4 regions of the Brachybacterium sp. GCM10030268 genome follow, and region 4 is predicted to be linked to each of the others. Evidence: riboswitches for the same ligand, from Rfam matches in the RefSeq annotation. Region 4 holds a riboswitch; each other region holds the start of a gene.
The links. A riboswitch is a leader RNA that binds a small molecule or an ion and turns the genes downstream of it on or off. The one in region 4 is predicted to bind thiamine pyrophosphate.
Positions count from the first base shown of each region.

Region 1 (4,256 bases), on a different contig from region 4:
AGCACCCCGAGGCGCTGCGCACCCTGCACGTGGACTTCCAGCGCGCCGGCTCCGACATCGTCGAGGCCTTCACCTACAACGGCCACCGCGAGAAGATGCGCGTCATCGGCAAGGAGGACCTCCTCGAGCCCCTGAACCGGTCCGCTCTGCAGATCGCCCGCGAGGTCGCCGACGCCGTCCCGGGCAATCTCGTCGCCGGCAACATCTCCAACTCCAACATCTGGGACCCGGCGGACACCACGACGCAGCGCGAGGTCCGAGGCATGTTCGAGGAGATGGTCGGCTGGGCCGTCGAGGAAGGGGCCGACCTGATCGTCGGGGAGACCTTCTACTACGCCGAGGAGGCGCTGACCGCGCTCGAGGTCGCCAAGGCCTCCGGCCTGCCCGTGGTGATCACCCTCGCCCCGATGGCGTTCCAGGAGATGGCCGAGGGCGCCGGGATCGTCGAGACCGCACAGCGCCTGGAGCAGGCCGGGGCCGACGTGGTGGGCCTGAACTGCTTCCGCGGGCCGGCGACGATGCTGCCGTGGCTGCGCGAGATCCGCGAGGCCGTGGACTGCCACGTCGGCGCCCTGCCGATCCCGTACCGCACCACGGAGGAGGAGCCGACGTTCTTCAACCTCTCCGACCCCGCCGCGGCCGTGCCCTCCCCGCACGGGCGCACCTTCCCCACCGCCCTGGATCCGCTGCTGACCAACCGCTACGAGATCAGCGCCTTCGCCCGTGAGGCGCTGGAGCTGGGCGTGAACTACCTCGGGGTGTGCTGCGGCGCAGCCCCGATCCACATCCGCGAGGTCGCCGAGGCCGTCGGCCGCACCACCGAGGCGAGCCGCTACTCCGAGCGCATGGAGAACCACTTCATGTACGGCAGCAACGAGCGTCTCCCGGAGCACATCGTCGGCCTGGGCTCGCGCGCCTGAGCGTCGGCCCCGGGCAGGTACGGGTCCGGCCCGACGAGGCTCCGGGCTCCGCCCGAAGAGTTCGGGACTCGGCCCGAAGAGCTCGGGACTCGGCCCGACGTCGCTCGGGGCTCCGCCCGGCGCGAGGGCTTGAGCTTCCAGCGATCGCGGGCCGGAGCAGTCGATCATCGGCGCGGAATATCGGATACTGCCAGTGACCGGACACCACCGGAGGAAAGGAGCAGGACGATGACCAGCACGCCGCACGAGCACTCCCCCGAGGCCCCGCTCGAGGACGCCCTGGACCAGGAGGTCGATGCCCTGCCGGACGACGGGACCACGGACGCCCTCGGCTCCGAGGAGCTCGGCTCCGTCACCTCCGCCTACGCCGATCCAGCGGATGTCCTCGACCAGCGCCGCGAGGTCCCGCTCGACGAGGACTACGCCCCCGAGGCGACCGGTGAGGACGGCTCCGAGGACAGTGCCTTCGGGGCCGACGACGGCGCCTTCGACTCCGAGTGAACGGCGACCCGCCAAAGCAGCGGGACGCCGCTCGCTGACCGGCGGGACCGTCGGCCCACCTGATCGGCGAGACCGTCGGCCCACCTGATCGCTTGATCTCCGACCCATCGGTCATGCGGAGTCTCGTCGCGTGATCGGTGACCCTCCGGGGATCGACGTGGGCGATCACGGCCCCGCTCAGCCGCCCCGGGACCCGGCCCCAGCGCCGGGGTCCCGGGGCGGCTCCTGCTATGTCGGGGTAAGGTCGTCGTCGACACGGGGTGCCCCGCCAGGGGCTGAGATCACACCCGACGAACCTGATCGAGTTAGCGCTCGCGGAGGGATGTCATGACGTCGCACTGCGTCACTGCGTCACTGCGCCGCTCGCCGCGTCGCGAGCGCGCCTCGAGGTCGGGCCCCGGGTCACCGGATCGGGAGCTCCCATCCGGACGGATCGACTGACGAGGAGAAGTCCCGATGTCCACCTCTTTCACCGACGACCTCCGTGGGGCCAGCGAACCCACCTGGACCCGAGCCGTCCAGCACCGCTTCGTGGCGGAGCTCCACGACGGGTCGATCCCCGATGAGGTGATGGCCGGATACCTGATCCAGGACCATCGCTTCCTCGACAGCTTCCTGGTGCTCCTCGGCGCCGGCATCGCCGAGGCTCCCGCGTTCGAGGCCCGGCTGCGACTCTCGCAGTTCGTCGGCGAGGTCGCCGGGGACGAGAACACCTACTTCCTGCGCGCGTTCGAGTCCCTGGGCGTGAGCGAGCACGACCGCGCAACCGTCCCGGACACGCTGGCGACCACCGGCTTCACCACCATCTTCCGCGAAGCCGCCGAGACCCGGGACTATGCCGCGATCCTCGCCGTGCTGGTGGTCACCGAATGGCTCTACCACGACTGGGCCGCCGCCGCTCCGGACCCGCGGCCGAGCAGCTTCGTCCACTCCGAATGGATCGACCTCCACGACAACCCGGACTTCGCCGGCTTCGTGAACTTCCTGCACGCCGAGCTCGACGCAGCAGGACCCGGCAGCCCCGAGCGGGCCCGGGAGTTCTTCGAGCGCACCGTCGCCCTCGAGCTCGACTTCTTCGAGCAGTCCTACCTCCACCCGTTCACCGGGGAGGCACGATGAGCCTGTTCGACGATCTCAGGTCCGCCGCCCTGCCCGACTGGGACGATTACACCCGCCACCCGTTCGTCGAGCAGCTCGGCGCGGGCACACTGCCGCTCGCCGCATTCCAGGACTACCTGATCCAGGACTACCTGTTCCTCGTCCAGTTCGCGCGGGCCAACGCGCTGGCCGCCTTCAAGAGCCGACGGCTCGAGGACATCCAGCACTCCGCCGATGCCCTCGCGACGACCCTGGCCGAGACCGAGCTGCATGTGCGGCTCACCGCGAGCTGGGGCATCGATCGCTCGCAGCTGGACGCCGCACCCGAGAAGCAGGCCACCGTCGCCTACACCCGGTACGTGCTGGACAGCGGGCAGGTCGGGGACCAGCTCGATCTGAATGTGGCCCTCGCCCCGTGCGCGATCGGGTACGCCGAGATCGGGGCCCGTCTGGCTCCCCGCCTCGAGGAGCAGCCGGAGCACCCCTACCGCGACTGGATCGCCGAGTACGCGAGCGAGGAGTTCCAGCAGGCCGCGCGCGACGCCATCGCCCACCTCGACGTCCTGGCGGCGCGGTCCCTCACCGAGCAGCGATTCGAGGAGGTGGCCACGGTGTTCCGCACCGCGACCCGGCTCGAATCCGCCTTCTGGCAGCAGGCGCTGGACGGCGCCGTGGAGTGAGGGGCCACGCCGCGGCGGGCAGCCAGAAATCGGTTCCCGCCCGCCATCGAGGGTTGATACGAGGCCAGCGGCACAGTATGGTCGCACCCAAGATCAGCGGGAAACCGGTTTCTCATCGCGAGGGCGCGAGGATGATCCGCGCTCTGCCACGACATCCCCTGTGTGGTCGCCGTACCCGAGAGGCGAACCCGCTGCGATCGGACGAATGACCCCGCCGACGGCGGTCCATTCGAAGGACAGCAATCCACACTCAGGAGAGCCCGTGCTACGACGCCGACGTTTGATGCAAGCCCTGACCACCGCAGCGGTGGCTGCCCCCCTGACTGCTGTCGGCGCGACCACCGCGCAGGCGCGCCCCGAGGACCCGGCGCGAGAGACCCTGCGCGCCGGGGACGGCTGGGGGTCCGCCGGCGCCGGCACCACGGGAGGTGCCGACGCCGCCGGCGACATGGTGTTCACCGTGACGACCAAGGCCGAACTCATCTCCGCGCTCGAGCGAGCCGGCGACGAGCCCGTGATCATCACGGTCCGCGGCACGATCGACATGAACACGGGGCCCGACGGGGCTGCGCTGACGTGCGAGGACTACGCCGACCCCGCGTGGGACCTGGAGGCGTACCTCGAGGAGTACGACCCGGCCCACTACGACGGTGACCCGGAGGGACCGCTCGAGGACGCACGCGACCGTTCCCACCAGGCACAGCTGAACAGCATCCAGCTGGACCTGCCGAGCAATCTCACGCTCATCGGTGAGGACGACGCACGCCTGATCGGTGTGAGTCTGATCCTGCGCGGCGAGAACATCATCGTGAGGAACCTGGAGCTCACCGGCATGGAGAACTGCTTCCCGCAGCGCAACCAGGACGGGTGGGTCTCCGAGGGTTTCGACGTCGTCGGTCTGATCGGCGCCAAGAACGTGTGGCTCGATCACCTGACCATCGACGGACCGTATCGCGCAGGCGAGCCCAAGGAAACCATCTTCGGCGACGTGGTCCACCGGGTCGACGGCCTGCTCGACATCACCAATCAGGCAGACCTGGTCACCGTCAGCTGGAGC
Region 1 is NZ_JBHTCW010000005.1:116,682-120,937, forward strand. It holds gene ACFQRD_RS09515 (homocysteine S-methyltransferase family protein) at 1-920, shown strand, start outside; gene ACFQRD_RS09520 (hypothetical protein) at 1,149-1,421, shown strand; TPP riboswitch at 1,668-1,761, shown strand; gene ACFQRD_RS09525 (TenA family protein) at 1,878-2,540, shown strand; gene tenA (thiaminase II) at 2,537-3,199, shown strand; gene ACFQRD_RS09535 (polysaccharide lyase family 1 protein) at 3,507-4,256, shown strand, end outside.
Region 1: linked by a shared signal. The riboswitch ahead of ACFQRD_RS09525 (TenA family protein) and the one ahead of ACFQRD_RS00660 (ECF transporter S component) in region 4 are both predicted to bind thiamine pyrophosphate.

Region 2 (4,256 bases), on a different contig from region 4:
CCATCCGTCCGGTCGCGGCGGGCGCCCCGGCCGCGCCGACCGCCTCGGTGTCCCCGGCATCGTCGGCGTCGACGGCGTCGCTCTCGATGAGTCCCTCGAAGCTGGAGGAGGCCAGCGCCAGGCGGCGCTGCGGGATCCGTCCCGCCCCGGCGGCGGCGCGTCCCGCGCGCACGGCCCAGTCCATCGCCCGGGCCATGGCCTCGGGGTCCTGGGCGCGGGTGACGGCGCTGGCCACGAGAACGGCGTCGCATCCCAGCTCCATGGCCAGCGCCGCGTCCGAGGCGGTGCCGATCCCGGCGTCGAGCACGATCGGGACGCTGGCCTGGGCGGTGATCAGCTCGATGTTGTGCGGGTTCAGGATGCCCAGGCCCGTCCCGATCGGTGAGCCGAGCGGCATCACCGCGGCGGCGCCGGCGTCGGCGAGGTGACGGGCCAGGACGGGATCGTCGGTGGTGTAGGGCAGCACGGTGAAGCCGCGCCGGACCAGCTCGGCGGTCGCCTCGACCAGTTCGATGCCGTCGGGCAGGAGGGTGTCCTCGTCGGCGATGACCTCGAGCTTGATCCAGTCCGTCTCCAGCGCTTCACGGGCGAGCTCCGCGGTGAGGATGGCGTCGCGGGCGCTGAAGCAGCCGGCGGTGTTGGGCAGCACCTTGATCCCGAGCCGCTCGAGCAGCGTGAACACCGAGTTGCCGGTGGCCGCGGAGAAGCGGCGCATCGCGACGGTGGTCAGCGCGGTGCCGGAGGCGACCAGGGCGCGTTCGAGCGCGGCGAGGTCGGTGGCCCCGCCGGTGCCCATGATCAGGCGCGATGTCAGGGGCGTGCCGGCGATGGTGAACGAGTCGTCGGCGAGGTCGGGACGTGCGGAGGGACGGGTCATGGGTCAGCCTCCCTGCACGGCGGTGACGAACTCGCAGCGCGCGCCATCGGGCACGGGCGTCGTGGCCCAGCGGGTGCGGGGCACGACGGTGTCGTCCAGGGCGACGGCGACGCCGAGCGGACTGCCGTCGCTCGCGCGGCCGTCCTCGCCGATCTCCTGGCCGAGGCGGGAGCTGACCAGGTCGCGGACGGTGCTTCCCGGCGGGAGTGCGACCTCGTCGCCGTTGACGGTCAGGGACAGATTCATGGGTTCTCCTGGGCGGATGAGGCGGTGGCGCTGGGTACGGGGGATGGCGGGAGGGACGCCGTCGGCGGTGGGATGGTGAAGCGTTCGGGCCGGACCGCGTCGAGCAGCTGCGAGCGGGGCGCGGCGGGGTCCTCGAGCAGCTCGGCGGTGCGCTGGGCGGCCCAAGCGGACAGCAGGATCCCGTGGCGGTGGTAGCCGGTCGAGACGATCACGCGGTCATCGCCGGGCACGGGGCCCAGCAGCGGGAGGTCGTCGGGGGTGCCGGGGCGTGCCCGGGTGGTGACCTCGACCAGTTCGGTCTCCCGCACGGACGGGGCGATCTCGATCGCGTCCTGGAGCAGCTGGTGGACGCCGCCGGTGGAGGTGCCGGCGAGGTCGTCCTCGCGGCTGGTGGCACCGATGACCAGGTGGCGATCGGCGCGCGGGACCAGGTAGACGGATCGTCCCCGCACGGTGGCGCGCACGGTGCGGGCCACCAGGTTGTCCTCGCCCGGGGCCAGCAGCGAGGTCGGCACGCGCACGCGCAGGATGTCGCCGTGGACGGGGCGCAGGGCGAGGCCGAGGCGGCGGTGCGGGCCCGCGATCTCTCCCGCACCCAGCCCTGCGGCCAGCACGATCCGCTCGGCGTCGATCTCCTCGAGCGAGGTGAGGCGGCGACGGTGGATGGCAACGGCGGGGCCGTCCCCGGGTCCGCCCGCTCCGGCCAGGATGTCTTGGACGGCGGCGGCCAGGCGCCGCGGGTCGACCTGGTGGTCGTGCTCGATCAGCTGCGCGCCGGCGATGCCGCGGGCCAGGGCGGGCTCGAGACGGCGCAGCTCCCGGGGTGTGAGCTCGCGGACGGCCGCTCCGGTGGAGCGCTGGATCTCGGCCAGGTCGCGCAGCGCGGCGGCGTCGGCGTGGTCCCGTCCGATCATCACGGTCGAATCGTCCCGGTAGCCGGGGTCCACGCTGGTGCGCGCGGCGAGGCGGCTCGCGAGATCGCGGTGCGCCTGGGAGGCCTCGCGCATGATGGCCCACAGCGGGCCCTGCCCGACCTGGATCTCCGCGGCGGGGGCGAGCATCCCGGCGGCCGCGAACGTGGCCCCGTCGGCGACCCCCTCGGCGTGGATCTCCACGCGGTGACCACGCGCTCGCAGCTCGGCGGCGGTGAGCAGGCCGACGATGCCCGCGCCGATGACGGCGACATGCATGGCACGCATCCTGAGATTCCTCCTGACGGCGGCATGATCCGCATCCAGTGCTGGTGGTCGGCGCGCTGCGCCCTCTCAGCCCGGCGTCTCGGGCTCCCACGGAACCCCTCGAGTCTACGCGCCGGCGCAGACGCCGACGAGCCGGCGGGCCAGTGCCTGCGGCACGGTGCCGGCGGCACGGCGCCGGCAGGCCGGAGGTTCCGGGTCCCGGTCACGCTCTGTGCCAGGCTGTGCCCATGAACGCTCACTCGTCGGCGACCAGCGAGGCCGGTGCCCGGCGCCGCGAAGCCCTGCGCGCCTCCCGCCTGTACGTCTGCGTCGACCTCTCGCGCGGGCTCGAGGGCCTGCTGGCTTTCGCCGAGGCCGCCTTCCGCGGCGGAGTGGACATCCTGCAGGTGCGGGACAAGGCGGCCGAGGCCCGCGCCGAGGTCGAGGCCCTGCGGGCGCTGCGGCCGATCGCCGACGCGCACGGCACGCTGCTGGCGGCCAATGACCGGGCCGACGTCGCCGCGCTGGCCGGCGCGGACATCCTCCACCTCGGCCAGGGCGACCTGAGCACGCTGGATGCCCGTGCGCTGCTGGGCCGCGACGTCCTGATCGGCCGCTCGACCCGCACCATCGAGCAGATGGAGGCGGCCGACGCCGATGCGGGTCTGGACTACTTCTGCACCGGTCCGGTGTGGGCGACGCCGACGAAGCCGGACCGCGCCCCCGTCGGCCTCGACCTGCCGCGCGCCGCCGCCCAGCGGACGGGGGACGCGAAGCCGTTCTTCGCCATCGGCGGAGTCGACGCGGAACGTGTCCCCGAGCTGCTCGGCGCCGGTGTCGAGCGGATCGTGGTGGTCCGCGCCGTGACCGAGGCCGACGATCCCGAGGCAGCGGCCCGGACGCTGCGGGACGCCCTCACGAGCTGACCGACGCTGAGACGTCCTCACGAGCTGAGGGGCCCCGCGGAAGCCTCTGACCAGCGCGATGGGCCGCGCGCGGGCCGGCGAATCCTGCGGGAGGCGCTCAGGAGACGACGGCCGCGGCGAGTGCGACCAGGTCGCCCGCGTCGACGGGCCGGAACTCCAGCGGCGGGTCCTCGGCGGCCGGGTCCAGCGCCTCCATCGTGAGCACCTCGCTGCCGGTGACATACACGCTGACCTGCTGCACGCTGTCGTCGTCGGCGTGCACTGTGGTCAGCACGCTCTGGGCACGGGTGTCGGCGAGCCGGGCGGCGAGCGGGTGTCCTGAGGCGAGCTCGGTGCGGCGCACGGTGACCGGGGCGCCGCCCTGGCCGGCGACGGAGTTCGGGTCGATCAGCGTGGCGATCCGGGCGGGGACCTGCTCGACCCGCAACGGTGTGAAGTGGTGGATGCCCGACGGGGTCACTTCCTCCTCGAGCACACCGGTCTCATGGACGTAGTAGTACGCGCGGCTGACCAGCGGGCCGCTCTCGGACTGCACCGTGCGCTCCGCGGTGGCGAATCGCGCGGCGGTGCGGCGCAGCAGCTGGCAGCCGCGGAGCTCGGTGCCGGCCACCCATCGCAGCCGCCCGGTCGCCCCGTCCCGGGCAGCGCTGACCCGCCCGTCGGCGATCAGCGAGCGCAGTCCGACGTCGGCCGCGACGGCGGCCTGGTCGGGGCGCTGGTCGAGCCAGGGCATGGCGGTGAACTGGGGCTGCTGGTGCCCGTCGAGACCGGCCAGCTGCTCATCGCTCAGCGACAGCAGCCGGCGGGGCTCGCCGCCGTCGGCCTGGTCCAGGACGTGGTGCGCGGCGGAGCTGTCCGGCGCCGAGGAGCCCGCGCGCGGCGACGGATCGGTCTGGTCGGTCGGGCGCTCGCTCATGGCCGCGACACTACCGCCCGTCACCCCTGGCCGCGCCGGCGCCGTGCGCGGACAATGAGCGGTGACCCCGTCGTCGTGGCGGGCAGAGCGAAGGAGAGCAGCCGCATGAGCGC
Region 2 is NZ_JBHTCW010000003.1:119,644-123,899, reverse strand. It holds gene ACFQRD_RS06460 (thiazole synthase) at 1-877, opposite strand, end outside; gene thiS (sulfur carrier protein ThiS) at 881-1,123, opposite strand; gene thiO (glycine oxidase ThiO) at 1,120-2,322, opposite strand; TPP riboswitch at 2,317-2,423, opposite strand; gene thiE (thiamine phosphate synthase) at 2,550-3,227, shown strand; gene ACFQRD_RS06440 (hypothetical protein) at 3,325-4,143, opposite strand; gene ACFQRD_RS06435 (LamB/YcsF family protein) at 4,249-4,256, shown strand, end outside.
Region 2: linked by a shared signal. The riboswitch ahead of thiO (glycine oxidase ThiO) and the one ahead of ACFQRD_RS00660 (ECF transporter S component) in region 4 are both predicted to bind thiamine pyrophosphate.

Region 3 (4,256 bases), on a different contig from region 4:
TGGTCGACCGGGCCGTGCCCCTGCTCCGGCGCGAACGAGAGGTCATAGGCGGCGCCGCCGATCAGCGCCCGCTGCAGGAAGTCACGCCCCGCGCCGACCGCGGCCAGGTCGTCTCCTGCTTCGGATTCGCCGACCCTCTCGTGCGAGGCGTCCATGGTGGCGGCGAGCGCACCCAGGGCGTCGGGCCCCGCTGAGCGGACCATCGCGATGCGCGCGTACTGCGCGGCGATCGCCGCGGAGAGCGTGCACCCGGTGCCGTGGGTGGCGCGGGTGCGCACGCGCTCGGCCCGCAGCAGGTCCACGCCGCCGGGGTGAGCGACGACGTCGACGACCTCGTCGTCATCGTGGTGCCCGCCCTTGAGGACCACGACGGCGGGACCCAGCTGCTGCAGCCGCACGGCCTGCTCCTGCATGGTCTCGACATCGGGGGCGACCTCCGCATCCAGCAGCTTCGCCGCTTCGGGCAGGTTCGGCGTGATCACGTGCACCAGCGGCAGCAGCAGTTCGCGCAGGTTCTGTGCCGCCTGCCGGGGCAGCAGTTCATCGCCGCTGGTGGCGACCATGACCGGGTCGAGCACGACGGTGCCGAACTGGCCGGCTCGCGCGGCCATGGTCTCGGCGACGGCGGCGACGACCTCGGCGGAGGTGAGCATCCCCAGCTTGGTGGCGTCCAGCGGGATGTCATCCAGCACGCTGGTCAGCTGCGACTGGACGTCCTCGGCGGTCATCGGCGTCACGGACTGCACGCCGCGGGTGTTCTGCGCGATCACGGCGGTGATCGCGGTGGTGCCGTAGACGCCGAGTGCCGTGAACGTCTTCAGGTCGGCCTGGAAGCCGGCGCCGCCGCTGGGGTCGGAGCCGGCGATGGTCAGTGCTGTGGGTGGTCGCATGGGGCGGTCCTCCTGGGGTGTGCTGCGGAGCCGGGCCGGTGGGGAGCCGGGGTCCGCGGACAGGTGGTCACGGCCTGCTGGATGAGCGGCCCTGGTCGATGGCTTCTCGGAGTCGGCCGGCGGCCGCAGCGGGGTCGGGTGCCGCGGCGATGGCCGAGACCACGCAGAGACCGTCCACACCGGTCGCCGCGATCTCCGGGGCGAGGCGATGGTCGATGCCGCCGATGGCGACGGCCAGCGGAGCTGAGGCGGCCGATACGTGCCGCGCCTGCCGCCACGGGTCCAGGCACTCCCCCAGTCCCTCCAGGCCGAGCGGCGGCGCGGCATCGGCCTTGGTGGCGGTCGCGCGGATCGGGCCGATGCCCAGCACGTCGGCCGTGTCCTCCGCGAGCGCGGCGCGCACCTGGCCGGCGGTGCCGGCGGAGAGGCCGATCATCAGCTCCTCCCCGAGCACCTCGCGGGCAGCGGCCGCGGCGACGTCGCTCTGGCCCACGTGGAGGTGGCACCGCGCGGCCTCGGCCACACCGAGACGGTCGTTGACGAACAAGGGCACCTTCTGGGCGCGAGGGCCGAGCTCGCTCGCCAGGCGTTCCCGGCATGCGCGGACCAGCTCGAGCAGGTCGGCGTCGGAGGCGTCCTTGTCCCGCAGCTGGATCGCGCCCGCTCCGCCGCGGACGGCGGCGAGGACCACGCCGGGCACCGCGTCGATCCCGCCGGACAGCGCCGAGTCGGTGACGTGGTACAGCGAGAAGTCGGCCGCATGGGCGGTGCGCAGGGACGGCCGGATCACGCCGGGGCCGCCTGCTCCTGAAGACCCACGAGCTCGAGCACGTCGGCGGGCGTGAGGGTGTCCAGCGCATCGAGCCAGCCGACGGCGAAGGACCCGACTCCCTGCGCCTCGCGCGCGGCGAGGGTTCCGGCGGCGCCGTGCAGGGCATGTGCGGCGAGCACCGCGTCGTGGGGAGTGAGGTCGGTGTCGCGACTTGAGCCCAGGAGGGCGGCGCAGGTCGCGCCGAGCGCGCAGCCGGTACCGATCACTCGCGCGAGCAGGGCGTCGCCGCTGGTCAGCACTGTGGTGCGACCCGCGGAGACGATCGCGTCGCGCTCCCCGGAGACCGCGACCACGGCACCGGTGCGGGCGGAGAGGTCGCGGGCGGCGTCGAGCACCGCCTCGACCGTGTCGGTGGAATCGACGCCGCGCCCTCCCCCGCCGGTGCCGGCGAGCGCGGCGATCTCGGAGGCGTTGCCGCGGACGGCGGCGGGCCCGAGGGTCAGCAGTTCGTGCGCCAGCGGGGTGCGGACGGGCAGCGAGCCGACGGCGACCGGGTCGAGCACCCAGGGCCGTCCGGCGTCGCGGGCGGCGCGGGCGGCGGCGGGCATCGCCTGCACCTGTCCCTCGGCCACGGTGCCGGTGTTCACCAGCAGTGCGTCGGCCGCAGCGGCGAAGACCGGCGCCTCCTGCGGGTGGTCCACCATCGCGGGGGCGGCCCCGATGGCCAGCAGGACGTCGGCGGTGATCTGCTGGACGACGGTGTTGGTGATGCAGTGGACGAGCGGGCTGTGCCCGCTGAGCGCCTCGAGGGCGCTGCGCAGTCGGTTCTCGGGCGTGCTCGTAGTCATCGGTGACGATCCCTTCGCAGGTGCAGACCAGGGCAGGTTCGACGGGTGTGCTCTCAGCCGCCGCTTCTCGACGGCACCCCGCGTCACTGGTCGGCGACTCTAGCAGGGGGCGGCGCAGGGGCACACAGGATCTTCACACTCTCAAGTCTGTAGTTCCATGGCACTCTCTTGACCTTCCCTTGACCTGATGCGACGGTGTGAGCGGCAACGCATCGACGCGGATCCACGACGGACAACCGTCTCCCGCAGTCGGCGGAGAGGACGCCATGACCATCACGAGCACCGCACGCCGGGCCCGCACCGTACTGACCGTCGCCGCGGGGGCGGCGCTGCTGTCCGCGTCGGCCTGCAGCACGAGCGCCGGAGCCGACGGGGAGGACAGCGCGGGGGCACCGTCCGAGACATCAGATCAGGGGGAAGGGCAGGGAGCCGGGCAGAACAGCAGCGACGGCGGGGGCGCCGCGACCAGCAGTGAGCAGGGGAACGGGGACTCGGACGAGGGAGCCGAACAGAACGATGGGGTGGGTGCCGGCGACGAGGACGAGGCGACGGAGCCGACGGAGCCTGAGACCCGTCTCGTGCTCGTCACCGATCTGGGACCCGAGGAGCCCGGTGAGGGCGACCTCGTGCGCAGCCCCGACCAGCTGGCCGCCCTGCTGACCGGGCCCCTCGGCGGGATGGCCGAGTGCTACGACGAGCTCACGCTCAGCCCGGGCGCCACCGCGTCGTGCATGGGCCCGGCGAGCGTCGACTCTCCCGACCCGGACCAGGAATGGACGGCGCACTCGGTGCGGATCCCGTCCGAGGAGGACTTCACCGCCGGCAGCAGGGTCGCGATCCTGTTCACCACCGGCGGCGCCCTGACCGGGCCGGCCGAGGTCCTGCTGAAGGAGACCGTGTCCCTCACCGGCCTCGGCGTCAGCTCGACGTTCGGGGCCGAAGACCTGGATTCCGAGCAGCTCGCGCAGCACACGCTGGAGGTGCTCACCTCCCCGAATGCTTACGTCCCCGTCGACTACGCCGACTGGGAGGACGTGACCTGCCAGGACGGCCTCTCCTTCGCGACCTTCGAACCGGTGGCCTGCACCGCGACCACCGCCGGCGGCGATCAGTGGGAGCTGGAGGTGGCGCCCGGGGCATTCGCCGGCAACGACCAGGGCCTGCTGGTGGGCATCGAGACCCTGTGACCGTCGTCCAGCGGAGCGACCGAGCATCGCGGCCAGGCCGTGCGGCCGAGCGGGGGAGGCCGCAGGGCGAGTGAGTGCCCGGCGCCCCTCGCGATACAGTCATCGCGTGAGCGCGACCACACTGCCCATCCCCACCGATGCCGGCGACCTGCCCGGACTGCTCTGGCTGCCCGAGCACCGCGAGGAGCCGGTGCCCGGCCTCGTGGTGCTGCAGGAGATCTTCGGCGTCTCCGACTACATCCAGCGGCGCTGCGCAGATCTCGCCGCGCTCGGCTATGCGGTGCTGGCCCCGCAGCTCTTCGCCCGCCTCGATCCGCCGATCGTCGGCATCGACGACTGGGAGGACGCGGAGTCCTGGCTCGGCGAGGCCATGACCCTGACCCAGCAGCTGCCCTGGGAGCGAGCCGAGGCCGACGCCATCGCCGCCCTGGGCGCGCTGCGTGCGCACGGCGCGGTGGACTCCGAACGGGTGGGGCTGCTGGGCTTCTGCTACGGCGGCGGCCTGGCCTTCGCCGCTGCGGCGTCCGCCGCCGAGGAGGACCGCCCGCCCACGACGCTG
Region 3 is NZ_JBHTCW010000004.1:6,303-10,558, forward strand. It holds gene thiD (bifunctional hydroxymethylpyrimidine kinase/phosphomethylpyrimidine kinase) at 1-890, opposite strand, end outside; gene ACFQRD_RS07520 (thiamine phosphate synthase) at 958-1,680, opposite strand; gene thiM (hydroxyethylthiazole kinase) at 1,677-2,510, opposite strand; TPP riboswitch at 2,502-2,601, opposite strand; gene ACFQRD_RS07530 (hypothetical protein) at 2,777-3,697, shown strand; gene ACFQRD_RS07535 (dienelactone hydrolase family protein) at 3,804-4,256, shown strand, end outside.
Region 3: linked by a shared signal. The riboswitch ahead of thiM (hydroxyethylthiazole kinase) and the one ahead of ACFQRD_RS00660 (ECF transporter S component) in region 4 are both predicted to bind thiamine pyrophosphate.

Region 4 (4,256 bases):
AGCAGCACCAGCGGCAGCAGCGCGAGCAGACCGCCCTGCCAGGTCTGGACCGCGAACGAGCCGATGGCGGCGAGGATCCCGATCAGGCAGAGGGTCAGCGGGTTCAGGGCGTCGGCCGGGATCCGGCGGCGCGGCGGGGGAGGAACCCCGTGCTCTGAACCCGGCAGCTCGATCCGGTGATCGGCCCGGGCGATGAGCTCGGGGTCGTGGGTCGCGGCCAGCACCGCGCCGCCGCGCGCGGCGGCCTCCTCGAGCAGGTCCAGCACGGCGCCGCGGCGGCGCGCGTCCAGCCCGACCGTCGGCTCGTCGAGGACCAGCAGGTCGGGCTGCTGGGCGAGGGCGGCCGCGAGTGCGGTGCGGCGCTGCTCCCCGCCGGAGAGCCGATAGGGGTTGGCCCCGGCGAGATGGGCGAGGCCGGCGCGCTCCAGGAGCTCGTCCGCGAGGTGCTCGTCGTCGGCCCACGGAGAGGCCAGCAGCTCCTCGCGCACGGTGGCGGCGACGAACGAGTGCTCCGGATCCTGGGGGACGACGGCGATGCGCTCGCGATCCGGGCGCCGGACGCTGCCGGTCGCGGGGCGCATCGCCCCCAGCAGGGCGCGGACGACGGTCGTCTTGCCGGCGCCGCTGGGCCCGGTCAGCACCGTCAGCTGCCCGGCCCGCGCCTCCAGGCCGACGGGGATCGTGACGCCCCGGCGCGGCACGGTGACCTCATCGAGGGAGGCGACCACCGTCCCGGGATCGCTCCCGCTCGGACGCCGCGGAGACGGCCCGGCATCCGGCGGCACCTGCCGCCCCGCCAGCACTCCGGCCTCCTCGAGCAGATCGCTCTGGGCGGCCAGCACCGTCCGCGGGTCCCCGTCGGCGAGGATCCGGGCCTGCTCGCCGAGGACCACCAGACGGTCCACGTGATCCAGCCAGGGCTCGACCCGGTGCTCCGCGACGACCAGGGTGCGGCCCTCGGCGCTGGCCAGGATCGCTGAGCGCACCTGCTGGGCGGTCTCGGCGTCGAGCATGCTCGTGGGTTCGTCCAGCAGCAGCATGTCCGGGCCGAGCGCGAGGGCGCCGGCCAGGGCGATGCGCTGCTGCTGCCCGCCGGAGGCCTCCAGCGGGCCGCGCGAGGGCTCCAGGTCCACCTGCGCGGCATCCAGCGCCGCCGCGGCCCGCCGGTGGACCTCCGGCCGGGGCAGGGCCGCGTTCTCGGGCCCGAAGGCGGCATCGCGGCCCACGGTCGCGGCCACCAGCGCGTGCGCGGGATTCTGCAGCAGCAGGCCGCGCTCTCCGGGCCGGGACGAGACCGCCATGTGCCCCGAGAGCTCGCCGGCCTCCTCATCGAGAAGACCGGCGAGGGCGCGCAGCACCGTCGATTTCCCGCTGCCGCTCGCGCCGGCGAGCAGCACGCGCTGACCGGCGGGGATGCTCAGGTCGAGGTCGGCGACCGTCGGCTCCCGCCGCGAGTTCGGGCGCCAGCTGAGCCGGGACAGCGCAAGCGCGGCCCCGGCGGCGGATTCCCTGGTTCTCACGCCGCAGTCCTCACGCCGCGGCGGCGCGGGCGTGCTCCCGTCCCGCGGCGAGCGAATCCACCGCGCCGGTGGCCACCAGGGCACGGGTCGCGGCCCAGCCCAGGCCGCCGCCCAGCGCGGCGCCGGAGACGAGGAAGAACCCGAGCAGGATGAGGGCGAAGGGCCAGCTCATCTCGGGGTAGTAGGCGAAGCGCTCCCAGATCCATTCCAGACCGCCGGCGAGGACTCCGCCGAGGACGGCCACCGGCAGCGTGAAGCGGCGGTACGCGGTCAGCGCGACGGCGAGCTCGACGCCGCCGCCCTGCAGCAGGCCGGAGACCACGGTGCCCCAGCCCCACTGGCCGCCCAGCAGCATCTCGAGGCATGCCGCGATCATCTCGGCCAGCAGCGCCGCGCCGGGCTTGCGGACGATCAGGGCGGCGAGGACGGCGGGCAGGAACCAGATGCCCACCAGCAGACCCTCGGCGGGGCGGAACGCCATCGTCAGCGGGCTGATCAGGGTGTAGAGCTGGCCGTACCCCAGGAACGCGACGCCGAAGGCTGCCCCGATCATGACGGTGACCAGCAGATCAATGGTGCGAAAGCGTGTCATCACTTCTCCTTCCTCTCACGGAAGGGGCGCACGGCATCATCGATGCCGCACGGATATCCCGACTCCCTACGCCGGTGTGAACCGGATCAGGTTCGAGGGTCTGCGCAGGTTCGCGCACTCTCAGCACCCCGTTGGTGCTCCCCTGTCAGTGGATGACCAGCACTCAGGATACTCCCTCGGCGGTGGCGTCAGCGCCGCGCCCGGATCGCCTGGTCGATGGCCGCGGCCGTCGCCTCGGGGTCCTCGGGCGTCAGCAGATACCCGGTGCCCTCGCGGCCGACGATCTCGACCATGGTCCCCGGCCGGGTGACGACCATGCGGTAGGACTGCCGCGTCTCACCGCCGGTCAGCAGCTTCCGGTCGCCGACGGGCCGCAGCTCCTCGGGCCGGGCGGGGATCACCATGCCGCGGCGCCATCCGTAGCCGCCGAGGCTCGCCCCGACGGCAGGCTGCGGCACGATGCGGTACTGGACGGTGCGGAAGCCGGCCAGCGGCCACGTCGGGCGCGGGAGGAACCCGCCGAGGCTCACCGTGAGGCCGCGGTCGTCGACGATGAAGCGCGTGTGCTGGCCCATCCAGGTCCACAGCGCCAGCAGGGCGAACACCCCGGCGGTCGGCGGCACGGCGGCCACGAGGCCGCGCTGGGCCAGCACCAGCGCCAGGACCGCACCGAACAGCAGGGTCAGGGCGATGCGGGTCCACCCGACCCAGGAGGGCCTGGTGGTGCCGACGTAGAACGGCGCCTCGGGCCTCACGGGATCCTCACCGTCGTGCTCACCAGATCGACACCCGCTCCTCGGGGGCGCGGTACATCCCGTCGCCCTCGCGCACGCCGAAGGCGCTGTGGAACTCGTCGAGATGGCCGGCGACCGTGTTGCAGCGGAACTCCATCGGCGCGTGCGGGTCCACCGCGAGCCGGCGGATCGCCTCCTGCGTGCGGTTCTTGCCCCGCCACACCGTCGCCCAGGACAGGAAGATGCGCTGCAGACCGGTGTACCCGTCCAGTTCGGCCGCGGCCTCCTCGGCGGACCTGCTGGCCAGGTACGCCTTCACGGCGATGGAGAGACCGCCGAGGTCGCCGATGTTCTCGCCGATGGTGAGGGCGCCGTTGACGCGGTGGGAGTCGTCGAGGTCGCGCGGGGAGAGCTCGGAATACTGGGCGATGAGGGTGGCGGCGCGGTCGTCGAAGGCCTGACGGTCCTCGGCCGTCCACCAGGTGACCAGGTTGCCGTCCCCGTCGTACTTCGAGCCCTGGTCGTCGAAGCCGTGGCCGACCTCGTGGCCGATGACCGCGCCGATGCCGCCGAAGTTCACGGCGTCCTCCGCCTCGCCGTCGAAGAACGGCGGCTGCAGGATGGCGGCGGGGAAGACGATCTCGTTGCGCCCGGGGTTGTAGTAGGCGTTGACCGTCTGCGGCGTCATGTGCCACTCGGTCTCGTCGATGGGGCCGCCGACCTTGGCGTACTCGTAGTCGGCGTCGAAGCGGCGTGCGGCGCGCGCGGTGGCGACCAGGTCGCCGGGGACCACCTCGAGCCCGTCGTACTCGCGCCAGCGCTCGGGGTAGCCGATCTTGGGTGTGAACTTCTCGAGCTTGGCCAGCGCCTTCTCCCGGGTGGCCGGCGTCATCCACTCCAGGGTCCCGATCGAGCTGCGGTAGGCCTCCAGCAGAGCATCGACCAGGGCGGTCATGCGCTCCTTGTGGGCCGGCGGGAAGTGGCGGTCGACGTACTCGCGGCCGACGGCGAAGCCCACGGCGCCCTCGACGAAAGCGACGCCGCGCTTCCAGCGCTCGCGCAGCTCCTCGGCGCCGGAGAGCACCTTCCCGAAGAAGGCGAAGTCCTCCTCGACGATGGCCGCGGGCAGGTAGGGGGCGTACGAGGAGACGGCGTGGAGGGCCAGCCAGGTGCGCAGCACGGCGAGGTCCTCGCCGGCCAGCAGCTCGGCAGCGGCGGAGACGAACTCGGGCTGGCCGACCGAGACCACGTCGAAGACCGATTCCGGGGCGCCGGTGCCCTCGATGTAGGCGGTCCAGGGGAAGGCCGGGGCCAGCTCGCGGCGCTGCGCCTCGTCCATCGGGTTGTAGGACTTCTCGCGGTCGCGCAGGCGCACGACGTCGACGTGGCATCCGGCCAGGCGGGTCTCGA
Region 4 is NZ_JBHTCW010000001.1:134,210-138,465, reverse strand. It holds gene ACFQRD_RS00665 (ATP-binding cassette domain-containing protein) at 1-1,520, opposite strand, end outside; gene ACFQRD_RS00660 (ECF transporter S component) at 1,531-2,112, opposite strand; TPP riboswitch at 2,159-2,266, opposite strand; gene ACFQRD_RS00655 (glycosyltransferase) at 2,301-2,867, opposite strand; gene ACFQRD_RS00650 (M13 family metallopeptidase) at 2,887-4,256, opposite strand, start outside.